One region of the Methylobacterium sp. XJLW genome, then DNA from elsewhere that is predicted to be linked to it. Evidence: predicted binding sites of a transcription regulator. Region 1 holds the regulator's gene; each other region holds the start of a gene.
What was found. Region 1 encodes LexA, which represses DNA repair genes until DNA is damaged. Its sites were predicted from a motif close to TGTTCNNNNTGTGTTCNG; they were not measured.
Positions count from the first base shown of each region.

Region 1 (9,346 bases):
ACGGTGACCGCCCGGGCGGAGCCACAGGGGGTTCGACGCGAGACCGGGCGACCCCGCCCCGGGACCACATCGCGACGGCGAGTGGTGCGCGGCGCGTCCGTCGGGCGCGGAGGCCGGCTCAGTGACGGCCCGCCGGGGCCGGCGGGATAGGATGGGTGTACGGTACCTCGCATCGGGCTCGCAGTCCCTTCCCGACCGGCCCTCGCGGCTCGCCCTCGGCGTCGGCGATGGTCGCGGCGTCCCGCCCGGCGGCGGGAGCGGGCGGTCGGGGTGTGGCGTGGTTCGCCGCGCCGGAGGCGCGAGGCCGCCGGGACCGGCGGCCCCGGCCTGCGCGAACCGCCGGGAAACCGTCGGGAATAACCCCATCGCCCTAGGGATCGTTGTTGATGGGTAAGAAACCGTGTGGTCGTAACTCGTTGAAATCTATGCAGTCCGGTTCGATCCGGTCAATCCCGATGCAGTCCTGTCCCTAGGGGTGAATGCCAACCTTCGGGAAACCTACGGGACGTTTTTTGGAGCTTCCAGGGGGGCTCGGCTCCAGCCCGGCTGCCTGCCATGACCACCTTTCGGACGCGTGGCGACAGCGGATCGACCTTGGCATGGTCCATTGAAGCCGATCCCGCCACCGGTCCAACCGCTAACCGGCATCACCATAGTCCTGCCGAGCAGAGAGCGTCCTAGATGGTAGTGGTAGCGGCATGACGGATCGCTACCACTACCAGTCGGCGGCCCCAGCGTATCTGCCCGTTAATGCGGACGGCTTAACGTCCCCTCGCGATGAGGGAGGGGGTGGTGGTCGGCAGGCACGAGGTCTACGAGGCGGCCGACGAGATCAGGGCCGAGGGCGGCCTGGTTGCGCAGCCCTCGGTTCGGGCCCGCCTGAAACGGAAGACCGGCCGCGGAGGGTCGCTCCGTGACATCGGTCCGTACCTGCTGGAGTGGAAGGCGGAGCGGACCTATGCTCCGACACTTGAGCGTGGAGGAGTGCCCGGGGCTGTCTCGACGGTTCTGGCCAAGGCCACGGCGGCCCTATGGGAGGCTGCCCGGGTCGAGGCCGACCGTGCCTATCAAGCAGACCGTGAACGCCTGGAGGCAACGTTAGCCGATGAGAGGGCCCTTCGCGCAGAGGCGCTCGCCATGGCCGACGGTCTGGTCGGGCAGGTGGAGGCGCTCACGGCCGCGGCGTCGGGCTTGCGGGCCCAGGTCGCCCACCTTGAAGCCGAACTGACCGGCGAGCGGCGGCACTTGAAGGCGGTCCGGGCCGATGAATTCTGGAACCGCGTCGTCCACGATATGCATGCCATCCTGCCGGAGGATGGGTCCATGCGGGTCAGCCAGATCGCGGACCGGCTCGGTGCCGACCTCGTGGAGGAAGCAAGATCGCACGCGGAGGAATGGTCGATCAAAACCCTCCGGAAGAAGATGGAACAACGCATCCATCACAAGCGCCTCTTCGCGCGGTCTGGCCCGAGCCTGTACCGGCGGCGGCGACCCGAGGATGACCTACCAGGCGACGTTGCCAGCGTTCGCGACGAGGGTGAGGCCCGTAAGTGAACCCTACCATCGCCCTGACTTCGTGTTGCTGCGTAGCCACCGACGCCGATCTTTTCTGACGCCGAACCCGTACTTAAGGTGGCGTCGTTTTTCCAGGCTCGGCTATAGTCCCTCCCGTCCGAAGGCCGACCATAACGCGCCCGCACTGCTTAGGCAGGATAAGGGAAGCACGGCGAGGGAGGAAGAACCATTGGAATTCATATCCATCGTCGTCTTGATCGCGGTCGGTGTATTCGCGATCCGGCATTTGATGAATCAAGCACGTCGTAAAAGGCTTATGGAGAAGTACGGCGACGCGGAGCTCGTCGATAGGATCATGAACAAGATGGTATGGCAGGGTATGACCGTTGAGCATCTGCTGGACGCCCTCGGCAACCCGGTGGCCATCGACAGGAAGGTCCTGAAAACGAAGACCAATCACACCTATAAGTATGGCCAGACTGGAAAGAATAGATTTAGTAGGCGGATCATGCTGGAAAACGATGTCGTAGTGGGGTGGGACTTCAAGTAGGATTTCGCTACGAAACGGCTTGTTTGTTGGCCGTCGCCTGCAGGAATTCTCCCTTCACGGCAAGCAACTGCGGGCGCATGTGTTGCCGGGCCGATAGGATCTGCGCGTTGGCTTGGCGCAGTTCGGCCAACCCAACGTTCATGCGCCCCTCGATCTGCGTCTTCTTGGCCAGGATGTCTTGTTCCACCCGAGCGATGTCGCGCGCATCCACGTTCCGGGTCGCATCAAAGACGAAACGCTTCTCTATGGATGACCGCCAAGCGAGCATCCGAGCCTGCGTCTTGGGTCCGAACCCAGGCACCTGGGTCAGGGCCCCCTGCGTGACGTCCGCGGCGGTCTCGATGCCATAGGACGCCAAAGTCAGCTTACGACCCTTGCCGACTCCCTCGATCTTGGCCTTCTCGATCTCGAACGCATCCAGGAAGCGGAGGCGTTGGGCGCGTTCGCGGTCCCTGTCCAACTCGGCGAGCTTCCTCAGCCTGAGGGTTGGCACTTGGTTCCACTCCTCGCGAAGGTTTACCAACGCGGTCCTACGCTGATCGTACAGGGCGGGTCCGGCCTTCTGCAGCCATTCCTTCTCGGCCTTCTCCCACCTCGCCGAGGCCGCGTCGTAGGCCTCCGTGATGGGGCGAAGCTTCTCGGTCCCTCCGTTGGCCGCCAGCACCACGAGGTACATCACGCCGGCGGCCAGGAGCATCACCGGGCCCAGCGCGATGCCGAGCGCCGCCACCAGCGCGGCCGCCACCGCCGCCATGGCATGCCGTTTCATCGTCAGGCCGGCGAGTTTCCGGGCTTCGTCGCTAGGCTCGGGCATCGGGACCTCGATGGCGGGTGCGCCACCTGGGTGCCGGATGCCCTCGACCTCCTGCCAGAGCCGGGCCATGTCGAACATCGTGCCGGCGGCGCCCTGGACGACCACCGGGAATAGGGCGATCCCCGTGGCCCCCTCCATCGGGCACCATGGGCATGCCGTCGAGCGGTGGTGCCAGTGCGAGGGATTGGCGCCGCACTGCTTGAGTTCGCCTTCGAGACCTTCGAGCGCGGTGATCCACTCCCGCGCGGCCGGACGACCGGCCTGCCGCGCGTCGGACGCGAACGCCCTCTCGAAAAGGAGCTCGACCTGGGGACCCACGATGGACAACGGCGGGGTGCCGGGCGGTTGGGTCATCTGAAAAGCGGACCGCCGACGTCCGTACGCGAAGCGGTGCTCCTCGATGGCACGCGAGATCGGCATATCACCGGCGCCCGAGAACCGGCCCGCGAACGGATGACGCCCCATGAAGAGGAGCAGAAACGTCATCACCGCCAGACCGAAATCGTCATGCGAGGCGTCGCGCACCACGCCCTGGAAGGAGCGGCCCTGGAGTTCCGGCGGAGTGAACGTCTCGACGCCCACCTCGCACAGGAAGCGCCGACCGCCATGCGAGACCTGGAAGCTGTCGCAGTCGATCAGGGTGACAGTGGCATCCTGCCCGACGAGGACGCCGCCGTGGTTGACGTCGCCTATGACGCAGCCGGCCGCGTGGACCGCCGCGAAGGCCCGGGCCGTGTTTGCGGCCGCGCGCACGAGAAACCGCCAGTCCCCCCGCAGGAACTCGGATCGGCGGCTCTTCGGGCTGTAGAGGTTATGGATGTCTTTGCGGTCGCTCACGCGCGGCATCAGAAGGCCGACCGGCGCGCGCCCGACACCCTCCATCAGGAGTCCCGAGGGCCAGGCCGCCAGGCGACCGAGGGCATCGTTGCCCATGAGGCCCATGACCTTGATCTTGTCCGCGCGCTCGCCGGACAGGGGCTTATGGTAGACCTTCGCGACGAGCCCCGGGCGCGATACCACCTCGTAGACGGCGCCCTCGCCGCCCTGTCCCAGTACCGCGCCGAGCCTGACAGGTCGACCCGCGTCGTCGACCACCTGGGGCAACCCCTTACTCATGCCGGCCCCGTCAGGCGGCCGGCAGGCGCGACGCGAGGATCAGCGACTTGTCGTCGTCGGTGCGCTCGCAGACGCTCGGCGAAGCCAGGTAGGTGGCCAAGGTCGCCGACAGGCCCGCATCCATGCCCGGCGCGGCGAGCCTGCGCACCGGGGCGACCATCCGGCGGAAGAAGGGTTCGAACACCGTCCTGGTCGCGTGGTGCAAGACGAGGTTCTCCAGGCCGTCCGAGAACAAGGATACCTCCTGAAGGCGTTCGGGCACGTAGGCGAATTCGAGCGCGTCGGTCGCATCGTGCGAGATGACGAAGTTCGTGGTGTTGGCGAACTCGCCGTGCTGCGGCCAGAACACGTAGGACCAGTCCTCCTCCTCACCTCGGGATATGACGATGGCGCCATCGCCCACCTGGATGAAGGCCGCCCCCGTCGTCCCGACGATGGCGGTCAGCAGCGTACAGGCGTAATCCCTGACCGCACGGCCCTCCGCGGCGGCGTGCCGGGTCAACGTATCGGCCACCCGGGCGACCCAGGCTCGGCCGCATGCCAGGTCCACGTCGGCCATGCTGCCGCCTTCCTCGAAATGCAGCTCGACCAACTCCGCCATCGTCTGGGCGGCGAGCCATGCCCCGACCTCCGCATGGGCAGCGCTCCCGGCGCCGTCGCAGACGACCCCGATCAGCACGTCACCTCCGGCCGTGTTGATCGCCCGGCACAAGGCCTGGTCCTGACAGGGTGTGTTCGACGAGGCGTGCGACGTTCCCTCGGAGACAGCGAAGGCGAAGCGCCACGGGTGACCGTCGTCGCTCACACCTCGGCCCATCCGGTAGGGGCGGCCAGCGGGACGGTCTGCCCGACCTGCGAGCGTGAGACCCCGCTCAACGACGAGGAAAGCCAGGAGAAGAGCTCCCGGAAGCGGAGGCCGCTCAACTTGAGCGGCTGGCGGCTGGAGATGCTCGCGAGGACGTCCATGTTCGCCCCCTCCAAGCCAACGGCGAAGAACGAGAAGGCCTTCGTCTCCTCGCCCTCGCGAACGAGTTGCGCGGCGCGGGAGTAACTGTCGGTCGGCCCGCCATCGGTGAACAGGAACACCCAGGGGCGATAGTAGGAGATGCCGTTGGCCCGGTATGCGTCCTTGCGCCGACGGATCATCTCGACGCCGCGTTCGATGGCCGCGCCCATCGGCGTGTCGCCGGTCGTTTCCAGGTTGGGCGGGGTGAACATGTCCGGCGTCTGGAATTCGCTCAGGACCGAGACGGGCCCGAAGGTCACCACCGCGATCTCGACCCGCTTCATCGCCAGTGTGTCGGCGGCCAGCTCATCCTTGAACGCCACGAGACCGTTGTTAAGCTCAGCGATGGGCCGGCCGCGCATCGAATGAGACGTGTCCAGCAGGAGTAGGCATGGGCAACGCGGCTCGGGGTTGTCGGCGAACTCCTCCGCACCGAATGGGACTTGGTCGAACTCGGACATGCCAATCCTCCGCCGCAACAGAGCAAGCGGCATAATCCTAGGTGGTACGCAATCCTCGCGGCCATGCAAGGGGTGACTTGACTGGCGACGGCCGCGGCGGAACTCCGACACCCACTTAGCTCTGCCGTCCAAGGCGTAACGTCCACGCTGGCAGGAGCACTGCCGGACAACCTGAAGGCCGGTTGGCTGAAGCGGTGGCGCCCAGCGGATGTCGACGGAGCGGTCGCTTACCCGCCGGCCAACCTTCCCAACAGGGTGTCGATCTCGGGCCTCCACATGGTGCTGGCCGCCGGCGTGGTGTTCTGGCTGGTGCGGGCGCTCCTCGCGCTGGTCCCCCATTGCGCGCTCCTCTGGCCGATCAAGAAGATCGCGGCCGGCTTCGCCATGGTCGGCGTCACCGCCTACTGCGCCTTTTCGGGCTGGGACATCGCCGCCGAACGCTCGCTGATCATGACCCTGATCATGCTGGGCGCGATCCTGGTGGACCGGCCCGCCCTGTCGATGCGCAACCTCGCCCTCGCGGCGCTGATCGCCCTGGCCCGGGAGCCGGAGGGCCTGCTCGGCCCGAGCTTCCAGATGTCCTTCGGCGCCGTGGCCGGGCTGATCGCCTGCGCACGGCTGATCGACGGGCGGCTGTTCGTGCGCCCCGGGGCGGGCCGGCTCGGTCGGCTCGTCGGCAGCGGCCTCTCGGCGGTCACCGGGACCCTGGCCACGACCCTGGTGGCGCAGGTCGCGACCGCGCCCTTCGCCACCTACCATTTCCAGACGATCCAGCCCTTCGGCCTCGTCGGCAACGCCCTGACCCTGCCGCTCGTCTCCCTCGTGGTGATGCCCTCCGCGGTGATCGGGATCCTCGCCTATCCCTTCGCCCTCGACCGCCCGATCTGGTGGCTGATGGGTCAGGCGGTGGGGGGCATGCTCGCCGTCTCCCATTGGATCGCCGGGTTCGAGCGGGCCATCGTGGTCGTACCGGCCTTCGGCACCGCGGCGCTGTTCCTGCTGACCGCGGGCCTGCTGCTCGCGACGTTACCGGCCTCCCGCCTGCGCTGGCTCGCCGTGCCGCCGATCCTGCTCGGACTCGTCGTCGCGGCCCGACCCGACCGCTACGACCTCTATGTCGATCGGCAGGGTGCGGGGGCCGCGGTGCGGGGGCCGGACGGACGGCTCGCGGCCCTCGGCAGCCCGTCCGGCTTCGTCCTCGAACAATGGCTGAAGGCGGACGGCGACGGACGGGGAGCCGGGGCACTGATCGTCCGATCGGGCAGCGGCCGCTGTGATCGGCTCGGATGCACCGCGCGCCTGCCGGACGGACGGGCGGTCGCCCTGGTCCGGGACCGGCGGGCCTTCCCGGAGGATTGCGCCCGCGCCGCGGTGCTGATCACGGGCCTCGTGGCCCCACCGACCTGCACCGGCCCCCTGGTGATCGACCGGCGCGTCCTGGCCGCCCAGGGCGCCGTCGCCCTCAGGTCCGATGGCGAGAGCTTCGTCGCCCATCACGCCCGGGCCGATGGCCGCGCCGTGCCCTGGCGACCACGCTCGGGACACGGGCCGGGACCGCCACAATTGGTCACCGCGCCCTCCGCGGAGGCCCGCGCCTCTGACGACGGGGCGACAACGCCTCCGGAAACCGATGCGTCGGGCGGGGACTTCGCCCCCGGCGACGCGCCGGCCGAGCCGCTTCAGTAGCGGCGGACGAGGCTGACGAGGCGGCCCTGGATCCGGACCCGGTCGGGCCCGAGGACGCGCGTCTCGTAGGCCGGGTTGGCGGCCTCCAGGGCGATCGAGGAGCCGCGGCGGCGCAGACGCTTGAGCGTCGCCTCCTCGTCGTCGATCAGCGCCACGATGATGTCGCCGGTATTGGCCGTGTCCTGCTTGCGGATCACCACGAGGTCGCCGTCGAGGATGCCGGCCTCGACCATCGAGTCGCCGCGCACCTCCAGGGCGTAGTGCTCGCCGCCGGCCACGAAATCCGGCGACAGGGTGATGGCATGGCTTTGGTTCTGGATCGCCGAGACCGGCGTACCGGCGGCGATCCGGCCCATCACCGGGATCGAAATGGCACGACCGGCGTCATCGATCATCCGCGTGCTGGCCGGGGCCGGCGGCTGCTTGGACTTGCCGCCCTCGACCACGCTCGGGGTGAAACGGCGCGGCTCGGCCGGGGCCGAAGATGGGGCCGAAGATGGGACCGTCTGGCTCAGGCTCTCGGGAATGCGGATCACCTCGATGGCGCGCGCCCGATTCGGCAGGCGCCGGAGGAAGCCGCGCTCCTCCAGGGCCGTGATCAGCCGGTGGATGCCGGATTTCGACTTGAGGTCGAGGGCGTCCTTCATCTCGTCGAAGGACGGCGGGACGCCGCATTCCTGCATCCGGCTCTGGATGAAACGCAGGAGGTCCAGCTGCTTGCGCGTGAGCATCGAAGGGGGACTCGCGGCTTGGCAGACCGCCCCGTGACGGTCTCTGAAACAAATCACGAACAGGTTAAACGTTCCGCAAGTGTTCCGCAAGGGCGGCACCGCTACGCTTGGCGCGTCGCTCCGCGCTCGCGGGAGCAAGGTCGAGAAACGCATTGACGGCGCAAGCGGAGCCGTTTCAATGCACCGCGGCGCCCCGCCGGGAAGGCGGCGGATCCGGGCCGCGGGCTGGGACCCTCTTGGGATGACGAGGATGCGACGACCCGCAGCTCTGCTGCCCCTCGGCCTCGCCGCCCTCGGCCTCGCCGGCTGCACCACCGGGTTCTCCTACATCTCGCGGAACTACGTGGCGCTCACCCCCCAGGTGGTGACGATCGGCTGCAAGGAGCCCTACGAGGTCTACGACAACCGGCAGATGCGCCGGATGCTGATCGTCTCGAACGCCCTGCGCGAATATACCGGCTGCAACCTGAGCGAGGCCCGGATCGATCCGGAGCCGAACGCCACCCGGGTGAAGCGCTTCCGCACCGCCGCCCGGGCCTATCTCGACGAGACCGTGCGCGAGGATTGCCGGATCACCGGCGAGACCGTGTTCGATCCGCTGAAGACCGAGTTCGCCTACGCCTGCGACACGCCGATCGAGAAGCGCGGCACCGTGGTCCCCCGCCTGCCGGGCCGCAATCCCGGTCTCGCCCGCTGACCGACCGGCGGCGCGCCGTCAGGCGCCCGGCTTCGGGAAGGTCCGTTCCGCCGCGTCGCCGGCGGCGGCGAGCAGGGCGCGGGCGAAGGCCCGGGCTTCCGCCCGGTCGAGAACGATCGCGGCGGTGACCGGCGCGCCGCCGAGGTCGGCCAGGGCGAGTTCCAGGCGCACCCCGTCGGGCACGGCGGTCGCCTGCAGGCTCCAGCCGGAGCCCCGATCCGTGCTCTCCGCCATCACATGTCCCTCCCGCCTGCCCCGGGAAAACGCCGCAGGCGCCCGCCGGAACCGGCCGTGCGCGGGACTGTTCCCGAGCCGTGCCCAGCGCTTCCCTGCCTCGCCTGTCCGCTTACCTCAAGGCCGCAGGCCCCGGACTCGTGGTGATGCTGGCCGATACGGATGTCGGAAGCCTCATCACGGCGGCCCAGAGCGGGGCGCGCTGGGGCTATTCGCTCCTGCTCCTCCAGATCCTGCTGGTGCCAATCCTGTACGTCGTCCAGGAGCTGACGGTGCGACTCGGGACCGCCACCGGACGCGGCCACGGCGCGCTGATCCGGGAGCGCTACGGGCCGGCCTGGGCCTGGATCTCGTACGGCGGCCTCGTGGTCGCCGGCATCGGCGCCATCGTCACGGAATTCTCCGGCATCGCCGGCATCGGGGACCTGTTCGGGGTGCCGCGGCTCGTGAGCCTCGGCCTGCCGGCCTGCCTGCTCCTGGGGCTCGTCTTCACCGGGAGCTACCGGCGCGTCGAGGTCGTGGCGATCGTGGTCGGC
Region 1 covers NZ_CP016429.1:4,602,884-4,612,229, forward strand. Annotated here, with positions in the region: gene A3862_RS21305 (DNA-binding protein) at 793-1,554, shown strand; gene A3862_RS21310 (hypothetical protein) at 1,745-2,065, shown strand; gene A3862_RS21315 (helix-hairpin-helix domain-containing protein) at 2,073-3,983, opposite strand; gene A3862_RS21320 (PP2C family serine/threonine-protein phosphatase) at 4,006-4,800, opposite strand; gene A3862_RS21325 (vWA domain-containing protein) at 4,797-5,462, opposite strand; partial or broken gene A3862_RS21330 (ComEC/Rec2 family competence protein) at 5,715-7,148, shown strand; gene lexA (transcriptional repressor LexA) at 7,142-7,879, opposite strand; gene A3862_RS21340 (hypothetical protein) at 8,130-8,576, shown strand; gene A3862_RS21345 (hypothetical protein) at 8,595-8,810, opposite strand; gene A3862_RS21350 (NRAMP family divalent metal transporter) at 8,891-9,346, shown strand, end outside.

Region 2 (9,346 bases), 370 kb from region 1:
GGCCGTGGTCGGCGAGACCCGGTCGTAGGGCTGGCAATCCCAGGCCGGCAGGCTCATCACGTCCATCTCGGGCGCGACGAAGCCGAGCGCCGCCTGGAACGAGGCCGAGCGTCCGGAATCCCGCGCCACGTGGACCAGCACGGCCGGCGCGTCGACGGTGGGCGCCAGGGCACGGGCGAGGTCGGCGAGCGCCAGCGCGTCGAAGCCCTCCGGGGCGTTCGCCAGGACCGGGCTGTCGCCGCGCTTCAGGGCGTCGATCGCCCGGGCGAGCGCCGAGGATTTCGGCAGGGCGAAGCGCGCGACCTGCGGCTTGGCGGCGGGGGCGGGGGGCTTCGGCTGAGGCTTGGCCATCGGGTCTTTCGCGGGAAATCCCGCCGGGCGCGTCAGGGGTAGAGGTCGGGTGGCGTTAGCCGATCGGGCCGCCGCGATAAAGCATGGCGGCGGCGGCCGGGCGGCGGGACAGAGCCTATATGGACGCTCCGTCGCGGCAGGGAACGGCCCTGCGCCGATGGGCGGCCGATCGTCGGTGAGCCGGGCGCAGGATGGCGCGCGGGTCCCCTCTCCCGCATGGAAGAGGCCGCGGCCCGCGCCGCGTCGGGGCCGGGGATACCCCGGCGCATGCCCCTCAGGCGTCCGGCCCGACGATCTCCGCCAGCGCCGCCTCGACCCGGCCGCGGAAGAAATCCGCGTTGGGCATGTGCTCGGTCATCGCCCCGGCGCGCACCGTCGCCTGCCGCAGGATCTCGGCGCGGAGCGCCGGATCGGAGCGCTCCATCATCTCCAGCATGATCCGCACCACCAGCTCGGTGGCGATCGACCGGGCCGGGTGATCGTAGTTGGGCTTGGGTTCGTCCATCGCGGGCACTCTCGACCGGTCGCTCTCAGGAATGGATCGGCGCGTCGTGCCGGTGGAACGCCCGCACCCGCCGCCAGACCGACGTGTCGTAGTTCGACGGCGTCTCGACCTCGCCGGTGAGCCACTTGAACAGGTCGCGGTCCGGCACCTCGATCAGCGCCTCGAACTGGTCGAGCTCCGCCTCTGACAGGTCGCCGATCTCGGCATCGGCGAAGCGGCCCATGATCAGGTCCATCTCGCGGATGCCCCGGTGCCAGGCGCGGTAGAGGAGGCGGCGGCGGCGCGGATCGAGGTCGGCGCTCGTGCGGGTGGTGCCGGACATGGATCTCGGACCTCGGCTGAGGAAGGGCAGGAGCAGGGACGAGGGCTAGATAGGCGCCCAGGACCGGCGGATCCAGAACGGCGGCGCCCCTGGGCGGGTTACAACCGGCGCACGGGCGGCGTACGGGGGCCCAAAAACGAATTGCCTCCGGCGGGCGCTCCGTTATCTCGGGCTGCAACGCCCCGGACGGGGCGGCGAGCGGGAGCAGGACGATGCCGAAGGCGATCCGGGTCTACGAGTACGGCGGCCCCGAGGTGATGCGCTTCGAGGACGTGCCCCTGGCCGAGCCCGGCCCCGGGCAGATCCGCGTCAAGCAGGCCGCCATCGGCGTCAACTTCATCGACATCTACTTCCGCACCGGCGCCTACAAGTCCCCGCACATGCCCTACACCCCCGGCAAGGAGGGCGCCGGCACCGTCACGGCGGTGGGCGAGGGGGTCTCGCAGTTCAAGCCCGGCGACCGGGTCGCCTACGGCTCGGTGGCGGACGGCTGCTACGCCGAGGAGCCGGTGATCCCGGCCTCCGCGGCCGTGCCGATCCCCGAGGGGGTCGACGAGAAGACCGCCGCCGCCATGATGCTCAAGGGCCTGACCGTCGAGTACCTGCTGCACCGGACCTACGCGGTGAAGCCCGGCGACACGATCCTGTGGCAGGCGGCCGCCGGCGGCGTCGGCCTGATCGCCTGCCAGTGGGCCAAGCACCTCGGCGCCACCGTGATCGGCACCGCCGGCAGCCCCGAGAAGGCGGAACTCGCCAAGCAGAACGGCTGCGACCACGTCATCCTCTACCGCGAGGAGGATGTCGCCAAGCGCGTGCGCGAGATCACCGGCGGCAAGGGCGTGCCGGTGGTCTATGACGGCGTCGGGCAGGCGACCCTGATGGGCTCGCTGGACAGCCTCGCACCGCTCGGCCTCCTGGCGAGCTTCGGCTCGGCCTCGGGGGCGATCACCGGGCTCGACCTCGGCCTGCTGGCCCCGCGCGGCTCGCTCTACGTGACCCGCCCGACGCTGGCGACCTTCACGTCGGACCGCGCCACCCTGGAGGAGGCGGCCGCCCGCCTGTTCAAGGTGGTGCGCGACGGCGCGGTGAAGATCGCGGTGAACGCCACCTACCCGCTGGCCGAGGCGCAGCAGGTCCACCGCGACCTCGCGGGCCGGGAGACCACCGGCTCGATCGTGATGCTGCCCTGAGGCCCGCGACCGTGACGCCCGGCAACGCCGACCTGCTCCTCGTCGTCGACGTGCAGGTCGATTTCCTGCCGGGCGGGGCGCTCCCCGTCCCGGGGGGCGACGCGGTGGTCGAGCCGATCAACGCGCTCCAGCACCGCTTCCGGCATGTGGTGCTGATGCAGGACTGGCACCCGGCGGATCACGTCTCCTTCGCCGAGACCCATCCCGGTCGGGCGCCGTTCGAGACCATCGTGCTGCCCTACGGGCCGCAGGTGCTGTGGCCCCGGCACTGCGTCCAGGGCAGCCGCGGGGCCGCCTTCGCGCCGGGGCTCGCCACCGACCGGGCGAGCCTGGTGGTGCGCAAGGGGCTGGATCCCCGGGTCGACAGCTACTCGGCCTTCCTGGAAGCCGACCGGGCCACGCGCACGGGCCTCGCGGGGGCGCTCAGGGAGCGCGGCATCACCCGCGTCGCCGTGTGCGGCCTCGCCACCGATTTCTGCGTCGCCTGGAGCGCGCTCGACGCCCGCGACGCCGGCTTCGAGGTCCTCGTGGTGGAGGATGCGGTGCGCGGGATCGACGTGGACGGGTCGCTGGCGCAGGCCTGGGCGCGGATGGAGGCGGCGGGCGTCCGCCGGATCGCGGCGGCGCAGATCGGCTGAGCGCCCCGGGGCGCGGGAGGCGAACCGCCGCATGCCGCGCGGGAGACCGCCCCCGCCCCAACGCGTTGGCCCGACATCGGCATCCGGCAGGATGCCAGTCAGGAGCCAGCATGTCAGGCAAGCACCCGAAGACCGACACGCCGACGGACGCCGACCTCAAGGGCAATCCCGGGATCGGCACGTCGAAGGGGATGAGCGGCGCCGACCCGGCGGATCTGCAGGCGGATTCGACCTTCGAGGGCGACGTCGACAACGAGACGAAGCGCGACGGCGGCGTCGACCCGGACCACCGGCCGCGCAAGAACGCCTGACCGAGCCGGCGTGACGGCACGCCCGGGCCGGCCCGGCCCGGGCGATCCCGGTCAGCGGGCGCGGGCCGGCGGCTTCGGCCGCTGGGGCGCCGGGCCGGTCGCGAACCCGGCGGATGGGCCGCTCGCCGGGACGTAGAGCTGGGCGGGGCTCGCGGTGTAGCCCAGGAGCTGCGCCGCGTTGGCGGCCCCGAAGGCGGCGGTGCCGTCGGCGCGGGCGGCGTGCACCGGGACGGTCAGCAGGAGCGCGGCGGACAGGGCCAGGACGGCGGGCTTCGACATGGGACGGACCCTTCGGTGCGCGCGGTCCCGGGGAATGCCGGTCCGCGCCGGATGGATCCCATGTGGGGGCGGCCGCGCGGGCCCGGCGTGCGCGACCGCACGACGATCCCGCGTCGCATCAGCGCGGGCCGCGCGACGGGGCCCCGCGACGGGGCGCCCCGTCAGAGCGCCAGCCCGAGCTGGAGCGGCGCCTCGGGCGCGTCCTGCGCGAAGCCCGACAGCGACACCCCGATCAGCCGCGCGCTGCGCCGCAGGGGGAACAGGCCGGCGAGCAGGTCGAGGCCGATCCGCTCCAGCGCCGCCCGGTCGGCGACGGGGACGGACAGCGACTTCGCCCGGGTGACTTGGGCGAAATCCGAGAATTTCAGCTTCAGGGTCACGGTCCGGGCGCGCATCCCCTTGGCCTCGGCCCCCGCCCAGACCTTGTCGAACAGCGGCGCCAGCCGGGCGGCCAGGACCTCGAAGGCCGCCGTATCCTCCGAGAAGGTGGTCTCCGCCCCGATCGACTTGCGCACCCGGTGGGCGCGGACCGGCCGCTCGTCGATCCCCCGGGCGACCGCGTGGTAGTAGGCGCCCGCGGAGCCGAAGGTCTCGCGCAGGCGCTCCGGCGTCCAGGCGCGGAGATCCGCCCCGGTCTCGATCCCGAGCCGCTTCATCTTCGCCTCGGTGACCGGACCGACGCCGTGGAACCGGCCGATCGGCAGTTCGGCCACGAAGTCCGGCCCCATGGCGGGGGTGATGACGAACAGGGCGTTCGGCTTCCTGTGGTCGGACGCCACCTTGGCGAGGAACTTGTTGTACGAGACCCCGGCCGAGGCCACGAGCCCGGTGCGCTCCAGGATCTCGGCCCGGATCGCCTTCGCCACAGCCGTCGCCGTCGGCAGGCCCAGGAGGTTCTCGGTGACATCGAGATAGGCCTCGTCGAGGGCCACCGGCTCGATGAGCGGCGTGTGCCGGGCGAAGACCGCGCGGATCTCTTCCGAGACCGCCCGGTAGACCTCGAAGCGCGGCTTCACGAACAGCAGGTCCGGGCAGAGCCGCCGGGCCGTGGCCGACGGCATGGCCGAGCGCACGCCGAACTTGCGCGCCTCGTAGCTCGCCGCCGCCACGACGCCCCGCTCCCGCGAGCCGCCCACCGCCAGGGGCTTGCCGCGCAGGGACGGGTCGTCGCGCTGCTCCACGGAGGCGTAGAACGCGTCCATGTCGATGTGGATGATCTTGCGGAGCGCGACCTCCGGATCCATCGCCGCCTCGGAGATCCGCGGTGAGTTCCTGCTCTGTTCCAAAGACCGCGGTGGGCCGGCGGGGTCAAGCCGCGTCGGAGAGGGCTTCAACAGGAGTCCGGCCCGCGCCCGTCATCGCGAGCGCAGCGAAGCGACCCAGGGCAACGCGACGTCGGTGAGCGCAGCCCCAGCTGGGTCGCTTCGCTGCGCTCGCGATGACGGGGACAGCCTTACGCCACGCTGCCGTAGAGGTCGTAGGCCTCGGCCCGGTCGATCTTCACGGTGACGATGTCGCCGACCCGCACCGGGCGCCGGAAGGCGGCGTGGACGGTGCCGTCGATCTCCGGCGCGTCGGCCTTGGACCGGCCCCGGGCGACCCCGCCCTCGACGGCATCGACGATGATCGGCAGCCGCTTGCCGACCTTGGCGCGCTGCAGCCGCAGCGCGATGCCGTTCTGCGTCTCCATGAACCGGCGCTTGCGCTCGGCCTTCACCGCCGGCGGCACGAGGTCGCCGAGCGCGTTGGCGGTGGCGCCCGCCACCGGCTCGTACTCGAAGCAGCCGACCCGATCGAGCTTGGCCTCCTGCAGCCAGGCCAGCAGCTCCTCGAACTCGGCCTCGGTCTCGCCGGGGAAGCCGACGATGAAGGTCGAGCGGATCGCGAGGTCCGGGCAGGTCTGCCGCCAGCTCCGGATCCGGTCGAGCTGGCGCTCCTGGTTGCCGGGCCGGCGCATGCGCTTGAGCACCGACGGGCTCGCGTGCTGGAGCGGCATGTCGAGGTAGGGGAGCACCTTGCCCTCGGCCATCAGCGGGATGACCTCGTCCACGTGCGGGTAGGGGTAGACGTAGTGGAGCCGCACCCAGGCCCCGAGCTCGCCGAGCTCCTTAGTCAGGTCGTAGAACTTGGCCCGGACCTGCCGGTTGCGCCACGGGCTCTCGGCGTAGCGGATGTCGACGCCGTAGGCGCTGGTGTCCTGCGAGACGACGAGCAGCTCCTTCACGCCGGCCTTCACCAGCTTCTCGGCCTCGCGCAGCACGTCGGCGGCGGGGCGGCTCACGAGATTCCCGCGCAGGGACGGGATGATGCAGAAGCTGCAGCGGTTGCTGCACCCCTCCGAGATCTTCAGGTAGGCGTAGTGGCGCGGGGTGAGCTTGATCCCCTGCGGCGGCACGAGGTCGAGGAACGGGTCGTGGGCCGGCGGCACCGCCTCGTGGACGGCGGCCACCACCGACTCGTAGGCCTGCGGCCCGGTCACCGCCAGGAGATCCGGATACTTCTCGCGGATCTCCTCCGGCTGCGCGCCCATGCAGCCGGTGACGATCACCCGGCCGTTCTCCGCCATGGCCTCGCCGATGGCCGAGAGCGACTCCGCCTTGGCCGAATCGAGGAAGCCGCAGGTGTTGACGATCACCACGTCGGCGCCGTCGTGCCGGCGGGCCAGCTCGTAGCCCTCGGCGCGCAGGTGGGTGAGGATCCGCTCGGAATCGACCAGCGCCTTCGGGCAGCCCAGCGACACGAACGAGATCTTGGGGGCCGTGATTTTGGATTCGGCTCCGGAAGCGGGGCCGCGGGGAGCAGGCGTGGCGGTCATGGCATTCGGGTCGGACAGGCCCGGCGCGGGCAACCGAGGATCGGTCGCTCGAAGCGCGAGGACGGGAATTCGGGATCGCGGTTCTTATACAAGCTCCCGCGCCGCCGCGCGAGACCGGCCGCCGCAGGGGTGACCGGACCGGCGCGCGCCGCTGACGCAGAACCGGAAACTTGGCTGTTTGACCAGGACTTTGCGCGCCTGCCCTGACATCCCACATGAAGCCGCGGGGACGCGGTCTGCGTCGGAAGCACGCCCTGTCTGCCCCCCAGGGCGGTCCCTGCGTGCAACTGCCGCTTCCCCCGCGGCATCGCCTGTGCGACGGCAGCGTGACAGGATCTGCCCCGCCCTCGCCCAGGACAACAGCCCGAACCCGGTCATGTGGACCCGAGAGATCCCCTTCATCGATCCCGTCGCGGCGGCGGCCCGGCTGCGCCCCCTGCCCGGGCTCGCCTTCCTCGACAGTGCCATGCGGCACGACTCCCTGGGTCGCCATTCGATCGTGGCCGCCGAGCCGTTCGCACGCTTCCGCTACCGCGACGGGCGGGCGACCCTCGACGGAAATCCGGTGCCGGGCGGTCCCTTCGCGGCTCTGCGGGCGTGCCTCGCGCCGTACCGGATCGAACCGGACGCCGAAGAACCCTTCCCCGGCGGGGCGATCGGCTATCTGGCCTATGACCTCGGGGCATCGCTGGAACGGGTGGCGCCGCCGGCCCGGCGGGCGGGGCTCACCGACGACATCGCCCTGAACTTCTACGACACGGCCCTGGTGATCGATCACGCCGCGGGCACTTGCCGGCTCGTCGCCACGGGGTTCCCGGAGACCGCACCGGCCCAGCGGCAGGCCCGCGCGGAGGCGCGGCTCGCCCGATTCGCCGACCGGCTCGGCGGCGCGGAAATCCCGAGCGCGGCCGCCGCCGGAGCGCCGGAGCCGCTCACATGGCGCTCGAACTTCGACCGACAAACCTATGAAGAGGCTGTCGAAAAGGTCCGCGCCTACATCCGGGCGGGCGACATCTACCAAGCCAACATCGCCCAGCGTTTCACCGCCGATCTCCCGGCCGGCTTCGATCCGTTCGCCCTCTACCGGCGGCTGCGCGCCACCAACCCGGCGACCTTCGGCGCCTATCTGGAGCTGGAGGGCCTGACCGTCGCCTCGTCCTCGCCCGAGCGGTTCATCCGCCTCGACGGCCGTCACGTGGAGACCCGGCCGATCAAGGGCACCGCCCGCCGCGCGGATAACCCCTCGGACGACCCGGCGGCCGACCGGGCGGCGGCCGAGGCGCTCCAGGCCAGCGTGAAGGAGCGGGCCGAGAACGTCATGATCGTCGACCTGCTGCGCAACGATCTGTCCCGGGTCTGCGCGCCGGGCAGCGTCGCCGTGCCGACGCTCTGCGGCCTGGAGACCTACGCCAACGTCCACCATCTGGTGTCGGTGGTGACCGGAGAGCTCCGCGACGGGCTCGACGCCCTCGACCTCCTGGAAGGGACCTTCCCGGGGGGCTCGATCACCGGCGCCCCGAAGATCCGCGCCATGGACATCATCACCGAGATCGAGGGCGACGCCCGGGAACTCTATTGCGGCGCCATCGGCCGGATCGGCTTCGACGGGGCGCTCGATACCGCGATCGCGATCCGCACGGTGTTCATGGACGACCGACAGGCGGTCCTGCAGGCCGGGGGCGGGGTGACCCTGCTGTCGGAGCCCGGCCCGGAATACGACGAGACCCTCGCCAAGGCCGCCCGCGTCTTCGAGGCCTTCGCATGATCCTCGTCCTCGACAACTACGATTCCTTCGTCTTCAACGTCGTCCGCTACCTGGAGGAGCTGGGCGAGGAGGTCCGGGTCGTGCGCAACGACGCCCTGGACGTCGCCGGCATCCGGGCGCTGGCCCCCGAGGCCCTGGTGGTCTCGCCCGGCCCCTGCACCCCGGCGGAGGCCGGCATCTCCCTGCCGGCGATCCGGGAGCTGTCGGGGGCGGTGCCGATCCTCGGCGTCTGCCTCGGCCACCAGGCGATCGGCGCGGCCTTCGGCGGCACGGTGGCGCGGGCGCAGCGGCCCCTGCACGGGCAGATGACGCCGATCGCCCATACGGGCGAGCGGCTGTTTTCCGGGCTGCCGGCGCCGATGCCGGTGGGGCGCTACCACTCGCTCGTGGTGACCCCCGGCCCCGAGATGGAGAAGCACCTCTCCGTCGACGCGGTCTCGCAGGAGGGCGAGGTGATGGCCCTGTCGCACCGGACCCACCCGACCTACGGCATCCAGTTCCACCCGGAATCGGTCCTGACCGAGGGCGGCCACGCCCTGTTCGCCAATTTTCTGGGGCTGGCCCGGGCCTGGCGGGAGGGACAGCGCGATGCTGTGGCGTGACGGCGCCCTCGTCGCGGGGACGACCGCGCCACTGGACCTCACCGACCGCGGCCTGACGCTGGGCGACGGCCTGTTCGACACGGCGCTGGCGCTGGGCGGCCGGGTCGCCTTCGCGGAGGCCCACATCGCCCGGCTCGTGACCTCCGCGGACGCGCTGGGGATCCCCGCCGCGCCGGACCGGATCCGGGAGGCCATGCGGGCGCTGGCCGGCGCGGGGGGCGGGACCGGGGAGCGGCTCGCGATCCGCACCACCCTCACCCGCGGCTCCGGCCCGCGCGGCCTGAAGCCGCCGGAGGATCCGAGCCCGACCCTGTTCGCCACCGCGGCGCCGAGCGCCCGCAGCGCGGCCTTCGCGCCCCTGCGCCTGTGGCCGACTTCGATCGCCCGCAACGACACGTCCCCGGCCGCCCGGCTGAAGACCTTGGGCTACGGCGACGCGGTGCTGGCCGCCCGCGACGCCGCCGCGGCGGGGTTCGACGAGGCGCTGTTCTGCAACACCCGGGGACGCGTCGCATGCGCGGGCACCGGCAACCTGTTCGGCCTGTTCGGGGAGATCCTGGTGACGCCG
Region 2 covers NZ_CP016429.1:4,975,452-4,984,797, forward strand. Annotated here, with positions in the region: gene mfd (transcription-repair coupling factor) at 1-351, opposite strand, end outside; gene A3862_RS23055 (hypothetical protein) at 626-856, opposite strand; gene A3862_RS23060 (FAD assembly factor SdhE) at 882-1,178, opposite strand; gene A3862_RS23065 (quinone oxidoreductase family protein) at 1,391-2,368, shown strand; gene pncA (bifunctional nicotinamidase/pyrazinamidase) at 2,380-3,006, shown strand; gene A3862_RS23075 (hypothetical protein) at 3,117-3,317, shown strand; gene A3862_RS23080 (hypothetical protein) at 3,369-3,596, opposite strand; gene dinB (DNA polymerase IV) at 3,758-4,840, opposite strand; gene rimO (30S ribosomal protein S12 methylthiotransferase RimO) at 5,050-6,411, opposite strand; gene pabB (aminodeoxychorismate synthase component I) at 6,788-8,176, shown strand; gene A3862_RS23100 (anthranilate synthase component II) at 8,173-8,778, shown strand; gene A3862_RS23105 (aminotransferase class IV) at 8,765-9,346, shown strand, end outside.
Region 2: the regulator LexA is predicted to act here: its motif matches at 4,864-4,881, upstream of dinB (DNA polymerase IV).

Region 3 (9,346 bases), 1.0 Mb from region 1:
CTTTTTTCCGCCCGATGGTAACCGGTGCTCCTCGCGCCACGTATTGGCCCGAACGGTCGGGGTTCGGACGATCCCCGGCCCAGCGACGCCCAACCGGGACCCGATTCTTGGCCGCCTCCCCTGCTCTCCAAGCCCCCGAGACCGTCGACCGGCAGGGGCGCCGGTGGTTCTACCGCCATCCGCTGGTGATCCGTCTGGCGCACTGGATCAACGCCGCGGTGCTGCTCGTGCTGCTGATGAGCGGCCTCCAGATCTTCAACGCCCACCCCGCGCTCTACTGGGGCGCGGTCTCGACCTTCGACGACCCGGCGCTCGCCATCACGAGCGATCAGGGCCGCGACGGCAAGAGCCGCGGGGTGGTGACGGTCGGCACGCGGACCTTCGACACCACGGGCGTTCTCGGCCTGTCGCGTGAGGGCGGCACGGAGGTGGAGCGGGCCTTCCCGTCCTGGGCGACCCTGCCGGCCGACCAGGACCTCGCCACGGGCCGCCGCTGGCACTTCCTGTTCGCGTGGCTGCTGGTGATCAACGGCGCCGTCTATCTCACCTACGGCCTGTTCAGCGGCCAGCTCCGCCGTCGCCTGATTCCGGACGGGGACCAGATCCGCCACTTCGGGGCTTCCGTGAAGGAGCACCTGCTCCTGCGCTTCCCTGAGGGCACGGAGGCCAAGCGCTACAACGTCATCCAGAAGCTCACCTATCTCGTCCTGGTGCTGGGCCTTTTACCCGCGATGGTGCTCGCGGGACTCGCCATGTCGCCCGGGATGGATGCCGCCTGGCCCTGGCTCACCGAGCTGTTCGGGGGCCGGCAATCGGCGCGCAGCGTCCACTTCATCGCCGCCGGGCTCATCGTGCTGTTCGTGGTGGTCCACGTGCTGCTGGTGCTGGTCTCCGGCCTCGTCAACAACATGCGCGGCATGATCACCGGCTGGTTCAGCCTCGGCCGTGACCGGGAAGGTGCCCGATGATCCTCCACCGCCGCAAGCTCCTCACCGCCGGTGCCGGCCTGATGGGCACCGCCCTGCTCGGCGGCTGCGACAGATTCGCCGGATCCGATGCGGGCCGGCAGACCCTCCAGGTCGGCGAGGACGCCAACCAGTACGTCCAGCGCCTGCTGATGTCGCCGACGACCCTGGCCCGGGAATTCCCGGCCGCGATGATCTCGCCCTGGTTCAAGCCGAACGGCACCATCGACCCGCCGGACCGCGCCTACCGGGCCCTCGCGGCCAAGAAGTTCGCGGAGTTCAAGCTCACGGTCGACGGGCTCGTCCAGACGCCGCTCTCGCTGAGCCTCGCGGACCTGCGCGCCCTGCCGTCGCGGACCCAGATCACCCGTCACGATTGCGTGGAGGGCTGGAGCTGCATCGGGCAATGGGCCGGCGTGCCGCTCGCCGAGGTGCTGAAGCGGGCCGGGCTGAAGCCGCAGGCGCGCTACGCGGTGTTCCACTGCGCCGACACGCTGGAATATGCCGGCGGCGGCCTCGAAGGCGGCGACGGCGCCTTCCTGGGGCGCCCCGGGCATCCGGGCGCGGTGCGCGACGCCTACATCCAGCTCGCCGCCGCCGAGGATTGGGGCGGCGCGCCCACCGCCACCGACGCGCCCAAGGACGATTGGGGCCAGGGCAGCCCGGCCGCGGAGCCCGAGGATAAGCGTACGCCGATCCGCTACTACGAGAGCATCGACCTCTACGACGCCTTCAATCCGCAGACGATCCTGGCCTACGACCTCAACGGCAAGCCGCTGCCCGTCTCCAACGGCGCGCCCCTGCGCCTGCGGGTCGAGCGCCAGCTCGGCTACAAGCAGGCCAAGTACGTGATGCGCGTCGAGATGGTGGAATCGCTCGACGGCATCGGCCAGGGCGGCGGCGGCTACTGGGAGGACCGCGGCTACGAATGGTACGCGGGGATCTGAGTTTCGGCGCCGCGCCAGCCGGGGCATGCGCGACGGAGCGGCTCGACCCCACACCGGCGGCACAGCCCGCCATTTGACATCCCGCCGCCCGTGACCCACTTGTCCCCGGCGCGCGGCCCCGGCCCGACGGCGGGCATATGTCCCACGCGAATTACGATCAGAATTCGTCCGTCGCGCTCAGGTCCCGTCAGGGGCAGAGGTCTGAATGAAAGTCGTCGTCGTCGAGTCGCCGGCCAAAGCCAAGACGATCAATAAGTATCTCGGCCGCGACTATGAAGTGATCGCCTCGTTCGGGCACATCCGCGACCTGCCGGCCAAGGACGGCTCCGTGGATCCCGAGCAGGATTTCCACATGGTCTGGGAACTGGCCGACCGCGGGGCGAGCCGGGTCTCCGAGATCGCCAAGGCGGTCAAGGGCGCCGACAAGCTGATTCTGGCCACCGACCCGGATCGCGAGGGCGAGGCGATCTCCTGGCACGTGCTGGAGGCCTTGACCGCCCGCAAGGCGCTCAAGGGCATCCCGGTCGAACGCGTCACCTTCAACGCCATCACCAAGGCCTCGGTCGAGGCGGCGATGCGCAAGCCCCGGGAGATCGACCAGGCCCTGGTCGACGCCTATCTGGCGCGCCGGGCGCTGGACTACCTCGTCGGCTTCAACCTCTCCCCGGTCCTGTGGCGCAAGCTCCCGGGCGCCCGTTCGGCGGGGCGCGTGCAGTCCGTGGCGCTGCGCCTCGTCGTCGAGCGCGAGATGGAGATCGAGCGGTTCAAGCCGCGCGAGTACTGGACGCTCATCGCCACGCTGACGACCGCCGACGGCGCGACCTTCGAGGCCCGCCTCGTCGGCGCCGACGGCAAGCGCATCCAGCGCCTCGACGTCGGCACCGGCGACGAGGCCGCCGCCTTCAAGCGCGACCTCGAACTCGCGACCTTCCAGGTGGCGAGCGTCGAGGCGAAGCCCGCCAAGCGCCACCCGCAGCCGCCCTTCACCACCTCGACCCTGCAGCAGGAGGCCTCGCGCAAGCTCGGGATGGCGCCGGCCCAGACCATGCGGGTCGCCCAGCGCCTCTACGAGGGCGTCGATATCGGCGGCGAGACCGTCGGCATCATCACCTACATGCGGACCGACGGCGTCGACATGGCGCCGGAGGCGATCCAGGACGCCCGCCGGGTGATCGGCAAGGAGTTCGGCGACCGCTACGTGCCGGACGTGCCGCGCAAGTACAGCGTCAAGGCCAAGAACGCCCAGGAGGCCCACGAGGCGGTGCGGCCCACCGACATGAGCCGCCTGCCCAAGATGGTGGCGCGCCACCTCGAGCCCGAGCAGGCCCGGCTCTACGATCTCATCTGGACCCGCACCATGGCGAGCCAGATGGAATCGGCCGAGCTGGAGCGGACCACCGTGGACGTCACGGCGAAGGTCGGCCCCCGCCAGATCGACCTGCGCGCCACCGGCCAGGTGGTGAAGTTCGACGGCTTCCTCACCCTCTACCAGGAGGGCAAGGACGACGAGGAGGACGAGGAGAGCCGCCGCCTGCCGCCCATGAAGGCCGGCGACCCGCTCACCCGCGAGCGGATCAGCTCGACCCAGCACTTCACCGAGCCGCCGCCGCGCTATTCCGAGGCGAGCCTCGTGAAGCGCATGGAGGAACTCGGCATCGGCCGCCCGTCGACCTACGCGGCGGTGCTCCAGACGCTGCGCGACCGCGAATACGTCAAGATCGAGAAGAAGCGGCTGCAGCCGGAGGACAAGGGGCGGCTCGTCACGGGCTTCCTGGAGAGCTTCTTCCGGCGCTACGTCGAGTACGATTTCACCGCCGACCTCGAGGAGCAGCTCGACCGCGTCTCCAATGCCGAGATCGACTGGCGGGCGGTGCTGCGCGACTTCTGGCGCGATTTCTCCGCGGCGATCGGCGAGACCAAGGAGCTGCGCGTCACCGACGTGCTGGAGGCGCTGAACGGCCTCCTCGGGCCGCACATCTTCCCCGACAAGGGCGACGGCTCGAACCCGCGCACCTGCACGGTCTGCGGGACCGGACAATTGTCGCTGAAGCTCGGCAAGTTCGGCGCCTTCATCGGCTGCTCGAACTATCCCGAGTGCAAGTACACCCGCCAGCTCTCGGCCTCGGGCGTCGAGGGCGAGGGGGACGGCTCCTCGGCCGAGGGCGGCCAGCCGGGCGTCCGGGTGCTGGGCGACGATCCCGCCACCGGTCTGCCGGTGACGCTGCGCGACGGCCGATTCGGGCCGTTCCTGCAGCTCGGTGAGGCCTCCACCGAGAAGGGGGCGGAGAAGCCGAAGCGTTCCTCCCTGCCGAAGGGGCTGAGTCCCTCGGCGGTCGACCTGCAGAAGGCGCTGGCGCTGCTGGCGCTGCCCCGCGAGGTGGCGCGCCACCCCGAGACCGGCGAGCCGATCCTGGCCAATCTCGGCCGGTTCGGGCCCTACGTGCAGCATGGGAAGACCTACGCCAATCTCGGCAAGGACGACGACGTGCTGGAGATCGGCGGCAACCGCGCCATCGACCTGATCGTCGCCAAGGAGCAGGGCGGCGGCCGCGGCCGTCCGGCTGCCGATCCCGGCCGCCCGCTCGGCACGGACGCTGCGAGCGGGCGCGACCTCGTGGTGAAGGCCGGCAAGTACGGCCCCTACGTCACCGACGGCGAGGTGAACGCCACGCTGCCGAAGACCATGAGCGCCGAGGCGCTGACGCTCGACGAGGGGATCGCCCTGGTCAACGCCAAGCGTGCCTCGGGCGGCGGCAAGCCGGCGAAACGGGGCGCTGTCCGGAAGACCGCGACGCGCGCGGCGAGCGGCGCCAAGCCGGCGGCCAAGAAGACGGCAGCGAAGAAACCCGCCGCCAAGAAGACCGCGGCCAAGAAGACGGGCGCCGGCTGACGCAGACAGGTCGAGGCGGCCTTCACCCGCTCGCCGGGTGCAAGGCGCGTCAGCCGCGCCGGTCCGTGTCCAGGGCGGGCACGCGGTCCTCCGCTGCTCTCCCGGGGGCGGGAGACAGGGGCAGACCGACGCGGAGAACGGGATGCACGTCCCGGTTTCCGGGTCCGGCCGCCCGGTTCAGACGAGGTAGGTGATGGTCGCCGCGAGCGCCGTCGCGAAGGTCGCCAGCGCGATCGTGGTGGAATTCATGAGCGCCCGGCCGGGCGGCACGCCGGCCGCGTCGTCGTCGCAGCCGAAGGCGGCGCCGGCCGCGTGCTCGAAGCGGATCAACGTGAGGCGGCGGGCCTCGATCGCGGCATCGCTCATGGGCTGCGGCTCCCTGACCACGGTCAAGATTTATCTCCGCCGTCAACGTCGATCGTCCCGGTCTGTTCCGGCGGCGGCCTGTGGAGGTCGAACAGGCTGGTCACGGGAAAGCCTTAACCCATCGTTGTGCAACGTCGTGATGACGGGCCGCCTGGCCCCCTCGGGGGTCGGGGCGGTTCCGGCCCTCGCTCGCGGCGCCGCAGCATGCGATGGTGCGGCCGCGTCGCCTGGGGGCGAACGGTTTTGATGTTTACGTTTTGTTCCGCTATCATGCGGGGATGAAGGCGCATGCTCCACGACCCAAGACCCGTCTGCGCGAATCCGAGCCGGCCGATGCGCCGCGCCCGCGGAGGCCGCGCGTGAGCGATCCGGCCCGCGACCTGTTCGGACCGGGCGGCAAGGCGGCCGCCTCGACAGCCCCGTCTCGCGCGCCGGAGCCGCGACGGCGCCTGGACGCCACGGCCTCCGTGACGGCGCTCGCAGCGGCCGAGCCCGATTCCGGCTACACCGCCTCCGACATCGAGGTGCTGGAGGGGCTGGAGCCGGTCCGGCGCCGCCCCGGCATGTATATCGGCGGCACCGACGAGCGGGCGCTGCACCACCTCTTCGCCGAGGTGATCGACAACTCCATGGACGAGGCGGTGGCCGGCCATGCCAGCTTCATCGAGGTGGAGCTGGAGGAGACCGGTGCCCTCGTGGTCACCGACAACGGCCGCGGCATCCCGGTCGACCCGCATCCGAAATTTCCCGGCAAGTCGGCGCTCGAGGTCATCATGACCACGCTGCATGCCGGCGGTAAGTTCGACTCGAAGGTCTACGAGACCTCGGGCGGCCTGCACGGCGTCGGCATCTCGGTGGTGAACGCGCTCTCCGACCTCCTCGAGGTCGAGGTGGCGCGCAACCAGACCCTCTATCGCCAGACCTTCTCCCGTGGCCACGCGCAGGGCGCGCTGGAGCTGATCGGCCGGGTGCAGAACCGGCGCGGCACCCGGGTCCGCTTCCACCCGGACGCGCAGATCTTCGGCTCGCTGAAATTCGACCCGCGCCGCCTGTTCAAGATGGCGCGTTCGAAGGCCTACCTGTTCGGCGGCGTCGAGATCCGCTGGCGCTGCGCCCCCGCCCTCCTCGAGGGGCTGGAGGGCGTACCTGCGGAAGCCGTGCACCGCTTCCCCGACGGCCTGCGCGACTATCTCGCCCGCGACATCGACGGCAAGGAGCTGGTCACCGACGCGATGTTCTCCGGCAAGATCACCAAGCCGGGCTCGCACGGGTCGCTGGAATGGGCGGTGGCCTGGATGGTCGCCGAGGACGGGTTCTCGCATTCCTACTGCAACACCATCCCGACGCCCGAGGGCGGCACCCACGAGGCCGGCCTGCGGGTCGCCCTGCTCCGGGGCCTGCGCGAGCACGCCGAGCGCGTGAACCAGGCCAAGCGCATGACCGCGGTGACCACCGACGACGTCATGGCGACCTGCGCGTCCATGCTCTCGGTCTTCATCCGCGAGCCCGAGTTCCAGGGCCAGACCAAGGACAAGCTCGCCACCGTGGAGGCCCAGCGCATCGTCGAGACGGCGGTGCGCGACGCCTTCGACCATTGGCTCGCCGCCTCCCCGGCCCAGGCCAACAAGCTGCTCGACTGGGTGATCGACCGGGCCGAGGAGCGCCTGCGCCGCCGCCAGGAGAAGGAGGTCGCCCGCAAGAGCGCCACCCGCAAGCTCCGCCTGCCCGGCAAGCTCGCCGATTGCTCGGCCGCCGGCACCGCGGGCTCGGAGATCTTCATCGTCGAGGGCGATTCGGCCGGTGGCTCCGCCAAGCAGGCCCGCGACCGGGCGACCCAGGCGATCCTCCCCTTGCGCGGCAAGATCCTCAACGTCGCCTCGGCGAGCCGGGACAAGCTCGGCGCCAATCAGCTGATCTCCGACCTCACCCTGGCGCTCGGCTGCGGCACCGGCGCGGCCTTCCGCGAGGCCGACCTGCGCTACGACAAGGTGATCATCATGACGGACGCCGACGTCGACGGCGCCCACATCGCCTCGCTGCTGATCACCTTCTTCTACCGCCAGATGCCCAAGCTCATCGACCGCGGGCATCTCTACCTCGCGATCCCGCCGCTCTACCGGCTGCAGCAGGGCTCCAAGGTGGCCTATGCCCGGGACGACGCCGACCGGGAGCGGATCATCAAGACGGTGTTCAAGGCCGGCAAGGTCGAGATCGGGCGGTTCAAGGGCCTTGGTGAGATGATGCCGGCCCAGCTCAAGGAGACCACCATGGACCCGAAGAAGCGCACGTTGCTGCGCGTCGCGGTCCTGGACGAGGCCCGGGAATCGACCGGCGACACGGTTGAGCGGCTGATGGGCAACAAACCCGAGGCCCGCTTCGCCTTCATCAGCGAGCGCGCGGCCTTCGCCGAGGGGGCCGACCTCGACATCTGAACCGTCGCGCCGACGCGGTTTCCACCGCGCCGGCCGACCGGACCGTCAGGGCTTGGTAACCGCCTTGGCCGGGTCGAAGGGTTGGGCCGCCGACACCGTGTCGGTGCTCATGTTGAGGACCGCCGAGAACCGCTCGCCTCCCGGCCGCAGCACCAGAGCACCAGGCTCCACGGCGATCACCTTGCTGCCGAGGCCGAGGAAGCCGCCGACATCGATCACAACGGCCTTGAGGGTCCCGCCATCGGTGATCAGCAGGTCGTCGATCTTGCCGACGCTGTCGCCTGCCGCGTTGCGCACCGTCACGCCGATCATCTTGGAGGCCAGGAAGGCCACAGGCTTGAGCCCCTGACGCTTGGCGGCGTCCTCGGCATTCGCCGCCGCCATCAGCCGCCCGACGCCCTGGCCGTCCGTCGAGGTCCCCGGCCCCGTGCCCGGCAGGACCGTATCCTTGCCGATCACGGAGGCATCCTGCGCGCGTGCAGGCGCTCCCGCCAGAGCCAGGGCCGCGAGCGACAGGAGAAGGATTCGGCTTCGCATGGCTGATCGCTCCGGTGCGCCCGGACCCGTCGCGGGGTTCCCGTCCCGGTCCCCGCTCGGTCCCCATGAGGCGCCGCGGTCTCAATCGCGGGTGGCACGCGCGGTTCCGGCGCTCCCTGTCGCACCCGACCCGTCCGGCGGCACGACCCTGAAACGCGAAAGGGCCCGGCCTTGCGGCCGAGCCCTTCCGTTGCGCGGAGCCGGTCGAGCCGGCTCCGACGTTCGATCTTAGTACGAGCCGAACTTGTAGTTCAGGCCGGCGCGGACGACGGCGAACTCGGTCTTGGCGGCGGCGCCGTTGAGGTAGGCGGTGCCGTTCGGGGCAGGAGGTTGCCGTAGAAGACGCCGCCGGCGGAGTTCTTCTGGCGGTCGAGGCTGACGTACAGGCCTTCGACCTTCAGGGTGACGGCCGAGGAGCGGAAGAAGTTCAGGAAGGAGTCGGTGGGCAGGGCGTACTCGACGCCGCCGCCGGCGGCCCAGCCGGTGCGGAAGCTGTCGCGGAAGCGGTTGCCGGAGAAGTTCTGGTCGTCCTGGCCGGATCCGTAGGCGAAGCCGCCGGTGCCGTACACGAGGGTGCGGTCGAAGGCGTAGCCGAGGCGGCCGCGGACGGTGCCGAAGTAGTCGAGGCCGTTGCCGCTGGTGGCGACGAAGGCGGGCGGGTTGGAGAAGGCGACGCCGGGGAAGCCCAGGAAGCTGTAGTTCTGGGTGGCGTTGGCGCGGCGGGCGAAGTCGACGTACTGGGCGTCGGCCTCGAAGCCGATCACCACGCCCGAGCCCGGCGTGAACTGGTAGTTGTAGCCGATCTGGGCGCCGCCCGAGAAGCCGTCGTTGTTGTTGCGGTTGTTGACGCTGACGACGCCCGAGGTGCCGGGGGAGTTGATCAGCGAGCCGCCCGGCAGGGCGTAGCTGGTGGTGTTGCGGCTGTTGGCGTCGAAGCCGTAGCCGGCGTTCACACCGACGTAGAAGCCGGTCCAGGTGAACACCGGCACCGGCGTGAACACCGGCGGCGGCGCAGCGCGGCGCGGCAGGTCGGCGGCGGACGCCGTTGCGGTCAAGCCGGCGAGGACGGTGGATGCGAGTAGGAGCTTCTTCATGGTGGTGTCGGTCCTGGGGTTAGCTTGAGCCGGCAGCCTTCTAGGCGCTCTCGGATGGCGGGTCTGTCGCTTTCCTGCAACAAGCATCCTCAGACTAGGGACATCCCGTCAACGA
Region 3 covers NZ_CP016429.1:5,652,502-5,661,847, forward strand. Annotated here, with positions in the region: gene A3862_RS26050 (cytochrome b/b6 domain-containing protein) at 108-968, shown strand; gene A3862_RS26055 (molybdopterin-dependent oxidoreductase) at 965-1,912, shown strand; gene topA (type I DNA topoisomerase) at 2,118-4,802, shown strand; gene A3862_RS26065 (hypothetical protein) at 4,980-5,168, opposite strand; gene parE (DNA topoisomerase IV subunit B) at 5,528-7,600, shown strand; gene A3862_RS26075 (PRC-barrel domain-containing protein) at 7,646-8,137, opposite strand; partial or broken gene A3862_RS26080 (outer membrane protein) at 8,366-9,231, opposite strand.
Region 3: the regulator LexA is predicted to act here: its motif matches at 5,416-5,433, upstream of parE (DNA topoisomerase IV subunit B).